2 regions of the Kribbella sp. NBC_00359 genome follow, and region 1 is predicted to be linked to the other one. Evidence: riboswitches for the same ligand, from Rfam matches in the RefSeq annotation. Region 1 holds a riboswitch; the other holds the start of a gene.

Region 1 (6,923 bases):
CGCCCCCAGTGCTCTCGTCCTGGACTGCTTCGAGTTGGCCCGCGACATCCGCACCCTCGACATGCGCGCCTCGCCGTACGACCTCTCGGGGCTCGGCTATCCGGCTGTTGCGATCGAAACCCCGGCAGGCAAGGCGGAGTACGCGGCCGCCCAACGCACCTTCGCGCACCGAGCCCGCCCGCTGCGCGAGCAACTCGTGGCCCTGTGCGACAACCTCCTCGGCTAACCTCGGCCTCATGGGAAAGATCGTCGCCATCGCGCTCGGCGCACTACTGCTCGCCATCGGCGCCGTCTGGACCCTCCAAGGCCTCGGCTACCTCAAAGGCAGCTCGATGACCGGCAGCTCCTTCTGGGCCATCGTCGGCCCCCTCGTCGCCGCCGCCGGCGCCTCCCTCATCTACGTCGCCTTCCGAGGCCCACAGAAACGCTGACGGCTCGGCCGGCTCAGGCCGGTGCGCGGACTACCGCCCACTGGTAATGCATCGCCCCGCCGCCCTCGTCCCAGGTGAGCCATTCCTCGACGGTTGAGTGACGTTGCAAGGTCTCGCGGAGTACGGCGTCGGTGCGGATGCTGAAGAACCGCCCCGGGCCGAAGCCTTTGTCGTCCTGCCAGACCTGCTCGCTACCGCTGGCGTCACCCCACAGACCGATCGCAAGTGGCGCACCGGGGCGCAGGACTCGAACGATCTCCGCGAGAGCTTGGTCGAGGTCGTCGTCGGCCACGTGGAGAAGGGTGCTCATCGTCCAGCCGGCGTCGAAGGTCGCGTCCTCGAACGGAAGATCCAGCACCGAGGCGACCTCCGCTTTCAGGCCGAGCGAGCGGCAGGTCTCGACGCTGGCGGACGCGAGATCGACGCCGGTGTAGTCGAATCCGGCGGTCGCGATCGCCTGTCCGTCGCGCCCAGGACCGCAGCCGATCTCGAGGACCGACCGGTGTCCGTCGCGCTCCAGTCGCTGCAGGTACGCCGTACGCCGAGCGACCCGCTCGTCCGGAAGGTCCCGGCCGGCGCGCGCCTGGACCTCGTTGTTGTAGTAGGCGATCAAGTCGTTCTCGCGCTGCGCCCGCCCGTCTCCCGTCATCGGGTCGCCTTGAGGGCGAAGAGCAAGGGAATCCGGGGCGCCTCGTCCGGCAGACGCCACCAGCCTTCGGGCGTCTGCTGCATGCTCGGCCAGCGCGGCCAGGGAAGGACTTCGGACTCGCGCAAGGTGGTCAGGTGGAAGCCTGCGGTGGCGAGGGTGGTGACGAGTTCGCCGAGGCCGTGGCGCCATTCGTAGCTGCGGTGTCGGCCGGGGACCTCGTCGCCGGTGTAGGTGACGGTGGAGTCGTGGGCGATCGGGCCGCGGCCTTCGAGGTAGTCGGCGCGGAGGGTGAGGTCGTCGGACTCTCCGGGCAGGGAGACCTCGCGGAGTGCGTTGAGCAGCGGGTGGAACTCGACGATGTACAGGGTGCCGCCAGGTTTCAGCAGATCGCGAACGACCTCGGCCCACTGCTGCAGGTCCGGGAGATAGCAGAGCGCACCTTTGCCGGTGTAGACGACGTCGAACTGACGACCCCGCAGCGCGTCGACCGCGTCGTACACGTTGGCGTGTACGTAGTCGACGTCCTGCTCAGCGTCGGCTGCGATCTGGCGCGCTTCCTCGAGGGACTTCCTGGAGAGATCCAGCCCGGTGACCCGCGCGCCACGCCGTGCGAATGCGATCGTCTCGGTGCCGAGATGACATTGCAGATGGAGGACGTCGCGTCCGTCCAGTCGGCCCAGGTCTGCCCACTCGTAGTCGGCGAACCAGTACTCCGCGGGCTGACTGTAGAACCGGCTCGCCGCGTGCAGCGGCGCCCGCGCGTCCCAGTCGGCCTCATTGGCGGCCACCATCTGCCGTGTCTGCGCGTCCAACGTCACCGGCGCCTCCGTCCGTCTCCGTTCGGCCACGGACCAGTCTGCCCACAGATGGGTCCACACCTCCGCACTCATGCTCACCTGTTCACCATCCACTGGCTGTGGACTCTTGTTCAAGGTTTGTGGATAAGGTTGAATAAGAGGTATGGCACGGGTCGAGTTGCACCGGTGGCCTGGGCACCCGGACGGGTTCACCCGGGCGGAGCGGTTGGGTGGGTCGTACGAGTTGTACTTCCCGGATCCGCTGGTCGGGCGCGAGTTCGACCTGACCGACGACGTGCTCGCCGCGCTCGAGGATGCGGCCGGCGATCTCGCCCGGCTGGACGCGACCGCCGCCGTCCTGACGAACAGCGAGGCACTGGCACGGCTCCTGTTGCGGGCCGAGGCCGTCGGGTCGTCGCAGATCGAGGGGCTCGTGGTCGGCGCGCGCCGCCTGCTCAAGGCCGACGTACTGCGCGATCGGCCGACCAGCGGACCCGGCGACGTCACCGCCGAGGAAGTGCTGGGCGCTGTCGACGCGATGACCTGGGTGACCGAGTCCGTCCAGGCCGGCGACAAGCTCGAGGTCGACCACCTGCTCGAGGCCCACCGTCGGCTGATGGCCCAGTCTCCGACGCCGGAGTTCGGCGGGGAGGTCCGCTATCTGCAGAACTGGATCGGCGGCCGCTCCCCCGCCGAGGCGTACTACGTCCCGCCGCCGGCGCAGCTGCTCCCCGATCTGCTCGCCGATCTGATGACCTTCGTCCGGGAGTCCCGGCTGCCAGTGCTGGCCAAGACCGCGATCGCACACGCACAGTTCGAGACGATCCATCCCTTTGCCGACGGCAACGGACGGACCGGGCGTGCGCTGATCCACCTGATCCTGCGGGCCGACGGCCTCATCACCCGGACCGTGCCACCGGTGTCGCTGTCGCTCGCCACGCATGCGACGCAGTACATCGACGCGCTGACAGCCTTCCGTTATGTCGGACGGGCGACCACGATCAAGGCTCGGTCGGCGGCGAATCCCTGGCTGCAGATGTTCGCGATGGCATGCACTCATGCGACCGCGGAGGCCGCGCGCTTCGAACAGACGGCGACCGACCTGAAGACCACCTGGCGCGAACGGGCCGCGCCGGTCCGCGCTGGCTCCGCCACCGATCTGTTGATCGACGCCTTGCCCGCGGCCCCGGTCCTCACGCTCGCCGCGGCCGCGCGGCTCATCGACCGGTCTCAGCAGGCCGCCAACCAAGGACTCGCGCGCCTGGTCGAGACGCGCGTCCTGCGCGAGGTCACCGACGGCCGCCGGAACCGCGTCTACGAGGCGCCCGAACTGATCGACGCGTTCACGTTGCTCGAGCGGCGCTTCGCCAGCCCGGCGGCCGATACCAGGATCGAACCACCTAGCAGACCCGTGCCGTCGAGGCCAGAACCAACACACCGTCCACATTGACTTTCTCCTCCCCGTCGGGACACAATTCGAACACATGTTCGATCGCGTCTCAAATCGAGGTGCCTGACGGGGAGCGTGAGGAAATCGTGATGCCGGAGCCGTTCGACTGGGAGATCCTGCACCGACCATCGGCGATGGCGATGGTGCGAGGCCAGCTCGGCTTCAGCTGGATGGTGCTGTCCGGGCGGCTCGCCCAACTGACCGACGAGCAGTACTTCTGGCGTCCGAGCAGTGAGGCCCTGACCGTCGTACGACGTCACTACGCCTCGCACTACCGATCACTCGGGTCCGGGGAGTGGGTGGCGCAGTGGCCGGACGAGCCGGATCATCGCGGCCCGCGCACGATCGCCTGGCTGATCGCCCACCTGACCGAGACGTTCTTCGAGCGCTGGGAGTGGACGTTCGGCGAGAGCCGGCAGGGCCGCGCCGACATCACGCTGCACGGCAACGCCCGCGATGCGGTCGCCTGGCTGACGCACTGGGTGGATGCCTGGCAGGAGTCGATCGCCGCGCTGGACGAGGAGCGGGTGATGGCGGTCGGCCTGAGCCAGGCGACCGAACTGGACGCCGGCGAGCCGTTCGGTCACGTCGTGCTCCGGCTCAACCGGGAGCTGATCCACCACGGCTCGGAGATCATGACACTGCAGGATCTCTCTGCGGTCGCGGCGTGAGGACCACAACATGTGCGACACCCGGCGTGGCGCTACCACAACATCTAGGGCGATCCACCTAGCATCACTACTGCTGGTGGTTCGGAGCGGCTCTACATATTTGGACAGCTCATCGCGTCCGGGACCACAAGATGTGGGCCACGCCGAGGCAACAGGGGAATCCGGTGCGAATCCGGAGCTGCCCCGCAACGGTGAGCGGAGACTGTCCGCGAGTCCGGATACCTGCCACCGGCGCGTGCACCGCCGGTGCACGCGGTCCGAGACCTCGCGGGTGGGTCGCAGGGCGTGGCGGCAGCGTTCCCGGCCGGAGCTGCCTGTCTCGTCATGCGCCCATCCGTGCGGCGACGGTCCTCCGAACTCCTGTGGAGAGCACACCTGTGACCATTGCTTCCTCATCCTCCGCGGTGACGACCGACCAGCCGATCCAGCTGACCGTCGTCCGCCGTGACGGCAGCAGCACCGCGTTCGATCCGACCAACGTCTCCGTTGCCATGAGCAAGGCGTTCCTCGCGGTCGAGGGCGCCGACGCCGGCGCCACCCACCGGGTCCGCGACCTGGTGGCCGACCTGACCGGCCGGGTCGTGGACGCCTTGACCAGCCGGGGCGACGCCCGCCGCAGCGTCCAGGTCGAAGACATCCAGGACCAGGTCGAGCTGGCGCTGATGCGCGCCGGTGAGCACCAGGTCGCCCGGGCCTATGTGTTGTACCGCGAAGAGCGGACCAGGGCCAGGACACCAGCTGACCCGGCCGGGATCGCCGAGAGGCCCGCGCTCTCGGTGCGTGCCGCGGACGGCAGCACCGCGCCATTGGACGTCGACCGGCTGCGGGTGATCGTCGCGGAAGCGGCCGACGGGCTCGACTCGGTCGATCCCGAGCTGATCCTGGACGAGACCCTCGGCTCCTGCTACGACGGCATCGCGCAGCACGAGGTCGAGCTCGCGCTGGTGATGGCCGCCCGGTCCTACGTCGAGACCGAGCCGCAGTACAGCTTCGCCGCGTCCCGCCTGCTGCTGGACCAGATCCGCCGCGAGGCTCTCGGCCGCGTGCACGGTGAGCCCCGGCAGGCCAGCCAGGCCGACATGACCGCCGCCTACGCGGACTACTTCCCGCGCTACATCCAGGTCGGTATCGACGCCGGTCACCTCGATCCCGAGCTGGCCACCTTCGACCTGGATCGGCTCGCCGCCGCGATCCGTCCCGAGCGCGATCTCGACTTCACCTTCCTCGCCCTCCAGACCTTGTACGACCGGTATCTGCTGCACATCGACAAGGTCCGGTTCGAACTGCAGCAGGCGTTCTTCCTCCGGGTCGCGATGGGGATGGCGCTGCGCGAGGACGACCGGGAGGCACGCGCGATCCAGTTCTACGAGCTGCTCAGCTCGTTCCGGTTCATGTCGTCGACGCCGACGCTGTTCAACTCCGGCACCACCCGGCCGCAGCTGTCGTCGTGCTTCCTGACGACGGTCGACGACGACCTGGCCGGCATCTTCCACGGCATCCGCAACAACGCCCTGCTCGCCAAGTACTCCGGCGGCCTCGGCAACGACTGGACGCCGGTCCGCGGCATCGGCGCCAAGATCCGCGGCACCAACGGTGAGTCGCAGGGCGTCGTACCGTTCCTGAAGATCGCCAACGACACCGCCGTCGCGGTCAACCAGGGTGGCAAGCGCAAGGGCGCGGTCTGTGCGTACCTGGAGACCTGGCACATCGACGTCGAGGAGTTCCTCGACCTCCGCAAGAACACGGGTGACGAGCGCCGCCGCACCCACGATATGAACACGGCCAACTGGGTGCCGGACCTGTTCCTCCAGCGCGTCGAGGCGGGTGGCGACTGGACCCTGTTCTCGCCGAACGAGGTCCCCGACCTGCACGACTTGTACGGCGCTGCGTTCGCCGCGGCGTACACCGGCTACGAAGCCGCGGCGGACCGTGGTGAGATCCGGGTCTTCAAGCGGGTCAAGGCCGTCGACCTGTGGCGCCGGATGCTGACCGTGCTGTTCGAGACCGGGCACCCGTGGATCACCTTCAAGGACGCCTGCAACCTGCGCTCGCCGCAGCAGCACGACGGCGTGGTCCACTCGTCGAACCTGTGCACCGAGATCACCCTCAACACGACCGTCGAGGAGACCGCAGTCTGCAACCTGGGCTCGGTCAACCTGGTCGCGCACCTGACCGAGGACGGTCTCGACGCCGACCTGCTCCGCGACACCGTGAAGACGGCGGTCCGGATGCTCGACAACGTCATCGACGTGAACTTCTACACCACCCCCGAGTCCGAGCGCGCGAACCAGCGCCACCGCCCGGTCGGCCTCGGCCTGATGGGCTTCGCCGACGCGCTGTTCTCGCTGCGGATCCCGTACTCCTCCGACGCCGCGGTCGAGTTCGCGGACAGCTCGATGGAGCAGATCAGCTACCACGCGATCGAGGCGTCCAGCGACCTCGCCGCCGAGCGTGGCCGCTACTCAACGTACGACGGTTCGCTGTGGAGTCAAGGTGTGCTGCCGATCGACTCGCTGGAGTTGCTCCGGTCTGCTCGCGACGGCGACGTGATCGTTGACGAGAGCAAGCAACTGGACTGGGACGCGCTCCGGCAGAAGGTGCTGCGCGACGGCATGCGGAACTCGAACGTGATGGCGATCGCGCCGACCGCGACGATCTCCAACATCTGCGGCGTGAGCCAGTCGATCGAGCCTGCGTACAGCAACTTGTTCGTGAAGTCGAACATGTCCGGTGAGTTCACCGTCGCGAACCCGTACCTCGTCGCCGACCTGAAGGCGCGCGGGCTGTGGGACCAGGTGATGGTGTCGGACCTGAAGTACCACGACGGCGTCCTGGCCGGGATCGAGCGGGTGCCGGCCGACCTGCGCGAGCTGTACGCGACCGCGTTCGAGATCGACCCGATGTGGCTGGTCAAGGCGGCGTCGC
Region 2 (6,923 bases), 2.4 Mb from region 1:
GCCACCGGCGCTGCTCGAGCCGTCGCTGCGGCGCCGGTGAGAGGACAAGCTATGTCGCAACCCAGTTTCGGGATCATGACCGCGCCAATGCAGGTCGACTATCACGACGTACTGCGGGTGTGGCGCGAGGCGGACGCTGTCCCGGCGATCGAGCATGCGTGGTTGTTCGATCACCTGATGCCGATCGGCGGTGACCCGGGCGGACCGACGTACGAAGGCTGGACGCTGCTGTCGGCGCTTGCCGCACAGACCGAACGGCTGCGCCTCGGCCTGCTTGTGACCAGCAACCGCTTCCGGCCGCCGGCGATGCTGGCCAAGATCGCGGCGACCGTCGACATCGTCTCCGGCGGGCGGCTCGACTTCGGGATCGGCGCGGGTTCACGACCGAGTCACCCGTTGGCCCGGCGCGAATACGAAGCGCACGGCCTGCCGTACGACGACTTCGCACACTCGGTGGGGAATCTCGCCGAAGCGTTGACAGTCATCCGGCGGTTGTGGACCGAGGCTGAGCCGTTCGACTTCGAGGGCAGCTACGTCCGCCTGACCGGAGCGTTCGGCAACCCGAAGCCCGTTCAGCGCCCGCACCCGCCGATCCTCATCGGCGGACGCTCGTCCGCCGTACTCCGCGTGGTCGCCGAGCACGCCGACCTGTGGAACATCCCCGGGGGCGACATCGACGACGCCGTACGCCGCAGCGCACTGCTGGACCGCTACTGCGCCGCGATCGGCCGCGACCCCGCCCCGATCACCCGCTCGATCCACCTGCAGGTCTCCTACGACGAGCCCAGCGCAACCCAGAAGGAGATCGGCGAAGCGCTCGACGCCGGGTTCGGGCACATCGTTCTCGGCCTGTCGGCTCCCTATCCGGCCGACGTCGCGCAGTGGGTCGCCGACAAGCTCATCGCCACCTCGACGCGCCACCATCCGCCCACATAAGGGGGTGCGGCGCAGATCTAAGGGAGGGCGCCTGATGTGGCGGTCGCAGCGCTCAGCGCACGGTGGATGCAGACGGCGATCCACGCCGTGAGGAGGAGTTATGAAGCACATCTACACCCTCGTGGCCGTGCCCGTCCTGACCTGCGGTGCCGTGATTGCCGGCGCATCGCAAGCCTCGGCCACCAACGTCGACCCGGAGCCAGGCGCCCACGGCGAAGGCTTCATAGTCATCACCACGCCAGGCCCCAGGGTCAGCGTCGACGACACCGTCACTGAGGTTCTGCAAACAGGCGCAGGCGCCCTCGGCGGCGCAGGCATCGCCGTGGCAGCCTTTTGGGCCTACCGGCGTCGCCATCCGATCAGCGTTCACTGATCCGGCAGCCGTCGCTCAGCCAGAGCGGCGGCTGCCACCCGGCTCGTGGTGCCGGTCTTCCGAAGGATGTTCGAGACATGGACGCTGACCGTCTTGTCACTGATGAAGAGCTCCTTAGCGATCTCACCGTTCGACCGCCCGGCCACAAGGAAAGCCAGTACCTCCCGCTCCCGGTCAGTGAGACCTGCCAGGACGGGGTCATCGGCCACCGGCACGACCGGGACCGGCTCGTGAAGATCGATCCTCGCCCTCCGGGCCAGCGCCTCGACCTCGGTCTGTAGAGGCCCGGCGCCGAGTTCGACCGCGCTTCGGTGTGCTTGGCGCAGCATGTCGCGTGCCTCCGGCGACGTCCAGCCAGTGGCCAGCTCTGCCTCGGCGCACCGCCACTGGGCGATCGCCTGGTACCAACGACACCCCGCGGCACCGCAGGTCTCCACGGCCCGGCGCCAACGCTCGGGCTGATCCGGAGTATCCCGGCAGCGGCTGATCTCGGCCGCCCAGAGCGCCTGATTCATCGCCTGGACGTCCACCCCTCCCATGGCGTCGACGAACGGCTCCCGCGGCCAGTCGTCGATGACACCGTCCAGCGCCTCCACCGCCGCGGCCACTCCGGCGGGATCACCGCGATCCCGGGCAACGCGAGCCGCCTCGGCTGCGGCCCAGGCGTAGAGCGGAAGCACCTCATCGTCCCAGGGATCGGGAGGCTGATCCAGAGCCGTCAGCCGTGGGCGTGCCCAGGTCACGGCTTCCGCAGCCGCGCCTTCGGCGAGCATCAGTTCGATACCGATGAAGGTCACGGTCGGGCGGAGCGGGTTGAAGTTGTCGGAGATCAACTCCAGTACCCGATCGAAGTGCTGTCGTGCTTCTTCGGTCCTCCCTGACCTCACACTCAGCCTGCTCGCAGCCAGCCTGACAGCTGCTCCAGGGATCCCGGCGGATCGTCCGGCGAGCGCGGACCGCAGCAATGCCCGGCACTCGTCCCAGCGGTCGAGGTCGATCAACTCGAGCGCGGCTATGCCCGCGAGGAAGTATGCCCAGGAGCCGGCGCCGTCGGCGAGGGTGCTGAAGTAAGCCGCGCGGGTGAGCTCGGCTGCTTCGGCCCACCGGCCGAGCTCGTGCAGGGCATTGAAACGGATGATGGCGGCGTCGTTGGCGGTGTTGGTATCTCCGCAGGCCGTCGCCATCTGCAGTGACAGGTCAGCCTCGGCGAGCGAGGCCAGCGGCGCGTAATCCCCCAACACCGACGCGCGTGCGCAGACCGCCCGGCCAAGAGCCTGAACCGAGCCTGATGTGCGGCCGATCCGGACGCCTTCGTCCGCATGCATCTCGGCGTTCGGCAGGCCATGCATGCCCTCGGTCTCAGCTAGCTCGGCGAACGCGACGGCGCGTTCCGCACTTTCGGGGAAGTCCGTCGTCAGCTCGATCGCTTCGAGGAACTCGTCCAGGTCGGCCATCGCCGGCGATGTCGATTGCCAGCGGCAGTTGGCCCTCAAGACCAGCAGATTGCTGGCCAGCAACGGCTGCTGCTTCCTGTTCACCAAACTCAGCGCCTCCGTGAGGAGCGTGACTGAAACCTCGGGCCAGCCTGCCCGCTCGCAGACTGCGCTCGTTCGCCGTAACAGGCCGATTCTCTCGTCGCGCCCGCCGCGGATGGTCGGTGACACCGTTTCCCAGAGAGCGCACGCGCGGCGGAGTTGGATCGCCTCCTCTGTTGGGGCTCGCAGGCCTTCTGCGTGATCGGCTGCCACGAGGGACCAGTGGTAGGTGGCGTCGAGGTTTCCGGCTCTTTCGTTGTGGATCGCGAGGTCGGCAGCCTCAATCTCGGTGGGACGTGATTCGAGTACGCGGATGTAGTCGGTATGGAGCTCCGCGGCTTGGTCTGGTGACAGGCCGTCGTACAAGACGTCGGCCAAGAGCGGGTGCCGGAACCAGGAGGTGCCGTCGGGTGCGGTTTCCACGACACCGCGGTCGTGAGCTTCCGCGAGACAGGGGGTGATCGAGCTCGCGTCGAGTCCGTGGGCGGCGGCGACCTCGGTCAGGACGGCCGATGAGGTTGGTCGGCCGCCGACGGCGAGGATTCTGGTGACCAAGCGGGCCTGGTCCGACAGGCTGTGCCAGGCGGCGAGCAGGGCTTCGCGGAGCGCAGCGGGAACGGTGGCCGGAAGAGTGCGCTCAGCGCCGGACAGACCGCTGACCATCAGTTCGACGAGGTAGGGGTTGCCGTCCGATCTGGCCAGGACCTCGGCGGCGAGTTCGACGTCCGGCGCCTGGCCGAGCAGTCCTTCGATCTCGCTGCTGGTGCCGTCCAGGTCCAGCGGATCCAACCGGAGCTCGCCGAAGAAGGGCATCCGGCGCATGTCGGCAAGCCAGGAATGGAGGGGATGCCCCTCGCCGCGTTCCTCGGTCCTGCACGTGGCCAGCAGTACCAACGGCTGGGAGCGGAATCCGGCGATCAGGTAGGCCATCGCGTCCAGGGAGGCGACGTCGGCCCATTGCAGGTCGTCGACGACCACCACTGTCGGCCGTCGTACCGCGATCCGGTTGAGTACGAGGTCGACGAGCATCGGAAGCCTCGTGGCGTCGACGCCGCCACTGACGCCGAGCGAGGGCAGCAAGGCACTCAGCTCATCGGTCCCGGCGAGAGTTTCGGCCCTCTCGTCGGCATCCGCGCGGCTCAGCCAGTCCTGCAAGGCGCCGGCGATCGGGGCGAACGGGACCGACGCGCCACCGAAGTGCACGCTCGATCCCCAGAGCACGTTCAGCTGCGAATCGCTGCAGACCTCACGGGCAAGGCGGGTCTTGCCGATGCCGGCTTCGCCATGGATGACGATCGCGTGCGGTACGCCGGCCACGGCGTCGAGCAGCACGTCGCCGAGGAACCGTTGTTCGGCTGCGCGTCCGGCGAAGCGATGATCGGGCCGCAGACCCCCCATACGTCCTCAGTCAACACCCTCAGGCGGGCTGACGGGAGGCCCAGAGCCGACCGAGACCCACACCGCGGTCACTGAGCGCGAGCCGCCGGGCCTGATGCACTTCGGGACGGTGGTGTCGACGTGGGGGTTGCCACGTGACCGTGATGGTTGCCGGGCGGGCGGGGTGTGCCATGATCGGGCCGACGGTTGTGGAGGAACACCGGTGACCGGCTGAGGCCGGGAGTCCGGGGCGGTCCCGCCACTGTGACCGGGCCTGATCGAAGTCGACGCGGCCCGGGAGCCAGGACATCCGCGTCCGTCCGCCGGCCCGCGGTCACCGCGGTACGGCGTACCAGCCGTGGCGGGCGTGGATACCCGCTCGACGAAGGGACCCACCGCCGATGCGGCCAGCCTCACCGTCCACCGGATTCCCGTTCACCGCCGTGGTCGGAATGGACGACCTTCAGCTCGCCCTGATCCTGGCGGCCATCTCGCCGGCGATCGGCGGGGTGCTGATCCGGGGCGAGAAGGGTACGGCGAAGTCGACCGCGGTCCGCGCGCTGACCGAGATCCTCCCGCCCGTGGACGTTGTGCCGGGCTGCCGGTTCTCCTGCGACCCCGAGCACCCTGACGACACCTGTCCCGACGGCCCGCACCACAGCACGGAGGCCCTCAACCGGCCTGCCCGGCTGGTCGAGTTGCCCGTCGGCGCGACCGAGGACCGGGTGCTCGGGTCGCTGCATCTGGAGAAGGCGCTCGCCGAGGGCATCACGGCGTACGAACCCGGTCTGCTTGCTGCCGCGCACCGTGGATTGCTGTACGTCGACGAGGTCAACCTCCTGCACGATCACCTGGTCGACGTACTGCTCGACGCCGCCGCGATGGGCCGCGCGACCGTCGAACGTGACGGGGTGTCCGTCACGCACCCGGCGCGCTTCGTCCTGGTCGGCACGATGAACCCGGAGGAGGGCGAGCTCCGACCGCAGTTGCTCGATCGCTTCGGCCTGACCGTCGACGTCGTCGCCAGCCGCGATCCTGCCGTGCGGGTGGAGGTGATGCGTGCGCGGCTCGCGTACGAGGCCGATCCGGCGGGCTTTGTCGCGCGGCACGACGGACCGCAGCGGGAACTCGCCGAGCGCATCGTCAAGGCGCGCGACCTGATCACCGAGGTGATCCTGACCGACGCCGCGCTCCGCCAGATCGCCGAGATCTGCGCGTCCTTCGACGTTGACGGCATGCGCGCCGACCTGGTCACCGCGCGTACGGCGGTCGCTCACGCGGCCTGGTCCGGTCGCACCGTCGTCGAGGTCGACGACGTCCGCGCCGCCGCCAAACTCGCCCTGCCCCACCGCCGCCGCCGGAACCCCTTCGACGCCCCCGGCCTCGACGAGGACCAACTAGAACAAGCCATCCAAGACAGCACCCCACCACCCAACCCCGACGACAACCCCGACGGCCCGGGTGGTGGGGGAGTGGACCCCACAGACGACGGCAGTCCGGCCGATCCGACCGACGCAGACCGGCCCGACGCAGACCGGGCGGAAGCAGACCGGTCGGAGGCGAACCTATCTGGCGCGGACCGCTCCGAGGGGCGCCGGGCGGATGCCGACTCGGCCGCCTCGGGTGGTGCTGAGTCCGGCGCCGATTCGGACTCGGCGGCCACCGGCGCGGGCCGAGAGGCCGGCGAGGCGGGCGGCCGGCCGGCGCCGGTCGGCGAGGTGGTTGGAAGCTCCGAGCCCTACAAGGCGCGACTGCTCAGCGTGCAGGCCGCGGGCGCCGGTGTCGCCGGGCGTCGGTCCCGGGCGATCACCGAGGTCGGGCGCGTGGTGGGTGATCGCGCCCGCATCGGTCGGGAGGCTGGGCGTCCGCATCTGCTGGCGACCATCCGGTCCGCCGCCCCGCATCAGCACGCTCGGGGTCGCGCCGGTGCCGGGCTCGCCGTACGACCCTCGGATGTGCGGCTCGCCGTGCGGGAAGGGCGCGAGGGCAACCTTGTTCTGTTCTGTGTTGACGCGTCGGGGTCGATGGGGACGAAGCAGCGGATGGGGGCAGTGAAGACCGCGATCGTCTCGCTGCTGCTCGACGCGTACCAGCGTCGCGACACCGTCGGCCTCATCACGTTCGCCGGCGCCGCGGCCACGGTTGCCTTGCCGCCCACCGGCAGCGTTGAGACCGCCGTACGACGTCTCGAGTCGCTACCGACCGGTGGGCGCACACCCCTTGCCGAAGGTCTGCTCCAGGCGGCGGAGGTACTACGGATCGCCGCGATCCGCGACCCACGACGTCGGCCCCTGCTCGTGCTTGTCACCGACGGCCGCGCGACCCACGGAGACAAAGCGTTCGCCCGGGCGAGGCAGGCCGCCGGATGGCTCGCTCAGCAGGGGATCGCCACCGTCGTGGTCGACTGCGAACCGCGTCGCGGGGTCCGGCTCGGCCTGGCCGGGGAGCTCGCCGCGGACCTGGGCGCGGAGTACCTCGACCTCGGGGAAGTTGCCGCGGGCAACCTCATCCGCACCGTCACCGAGCGGAGGGCGGCCTGAGATGCCGAAAGGACAGCCGACGGTCGTCCCGGCGGACGGCCTGACCACCCGGCAACGCCGGAACCGCCCGCTGCTGATGGTGCACACCGGCGAGATGAAGGGAAAGTCGACGGCCGCCTTCGGGATGGCGCTGCGCGGCTGGAACCAGGGCTGGAACATCGG

What was found. A riboswitch is a leader RNA that binds a small molecule or an ion and turns the genes downstream of it on or off. The one in region 1 is predicted to bind cobalamin.
Region 2: it holds a riboswitch for cobalamin, as region 1 does, so the genes downstream of both, OG876_RS37785 (putative cobaltochelatase) here and OG876_RS26490 (ribonucleoside-diphosphate reductase subunit alpha) in region 1, are expected to answer to the same signal.

The regions. Positions count from the first base shown of each region.
Region 1 covers NZ_CP107975.1:5,415,381-5,422,303, reverse strand. Annotated here, with positions in the region: gene OG876_RS26520 (3-methyladenine DNA glycosylase) at 1-226, shown strand, start outside; gene OG876_RS26515 (hypothetical protein) at 237-431, shown strand; gene OG876_RS26510 (class I SAM-dependent methyltransferase) at 445-1,080, opposite strand; gene OG876_RS26505 (class I SAM-dependent methyltransferase) at 1,077-1,970, opposite strand; gene OG876_RS26500 (Fic family protein) at 2,041-3,327, shown strand; gene OG876_RS26495 (DinB family protein) at 3,417-3,998, shown strand; cobalamin riboswitch at 4,117-4,242, shown strand; gene OG876_RS26490 (ribonucleoside-diphosphate reductase subunit alpha) at 4,376-6,923, shown strand, end outside.
Region 2 covers NZ_CP107975.1:7,767,586-7,774,508, reverse strand. Annotated here, with positions in the region: gene OG876_RS37805 (aldo/keto reductase) at 1-40, shown strand, start outside; gene OG876_RS37800 (LLM class flavin-dependent oxidoreductase) at 76-936, shown strand; gene OG876_RS37795 (hypothetical protein) at 1,037-1,309, shown strand; gene OG876_RS37790 (helix-turn-helix transcriptional regulator) at 1,303-4,242, opposite strand; cobalamin riboswitch at 4,412-4,553, shown strand; gene OG876_RS37785 (putative cobaltochelatase) at 4,623-6,761, shown strand; gene cobO (cob(I)yrinic acid a,c-diamide adenosyltransferase) at 6,763-6,923, shown strand, end outside.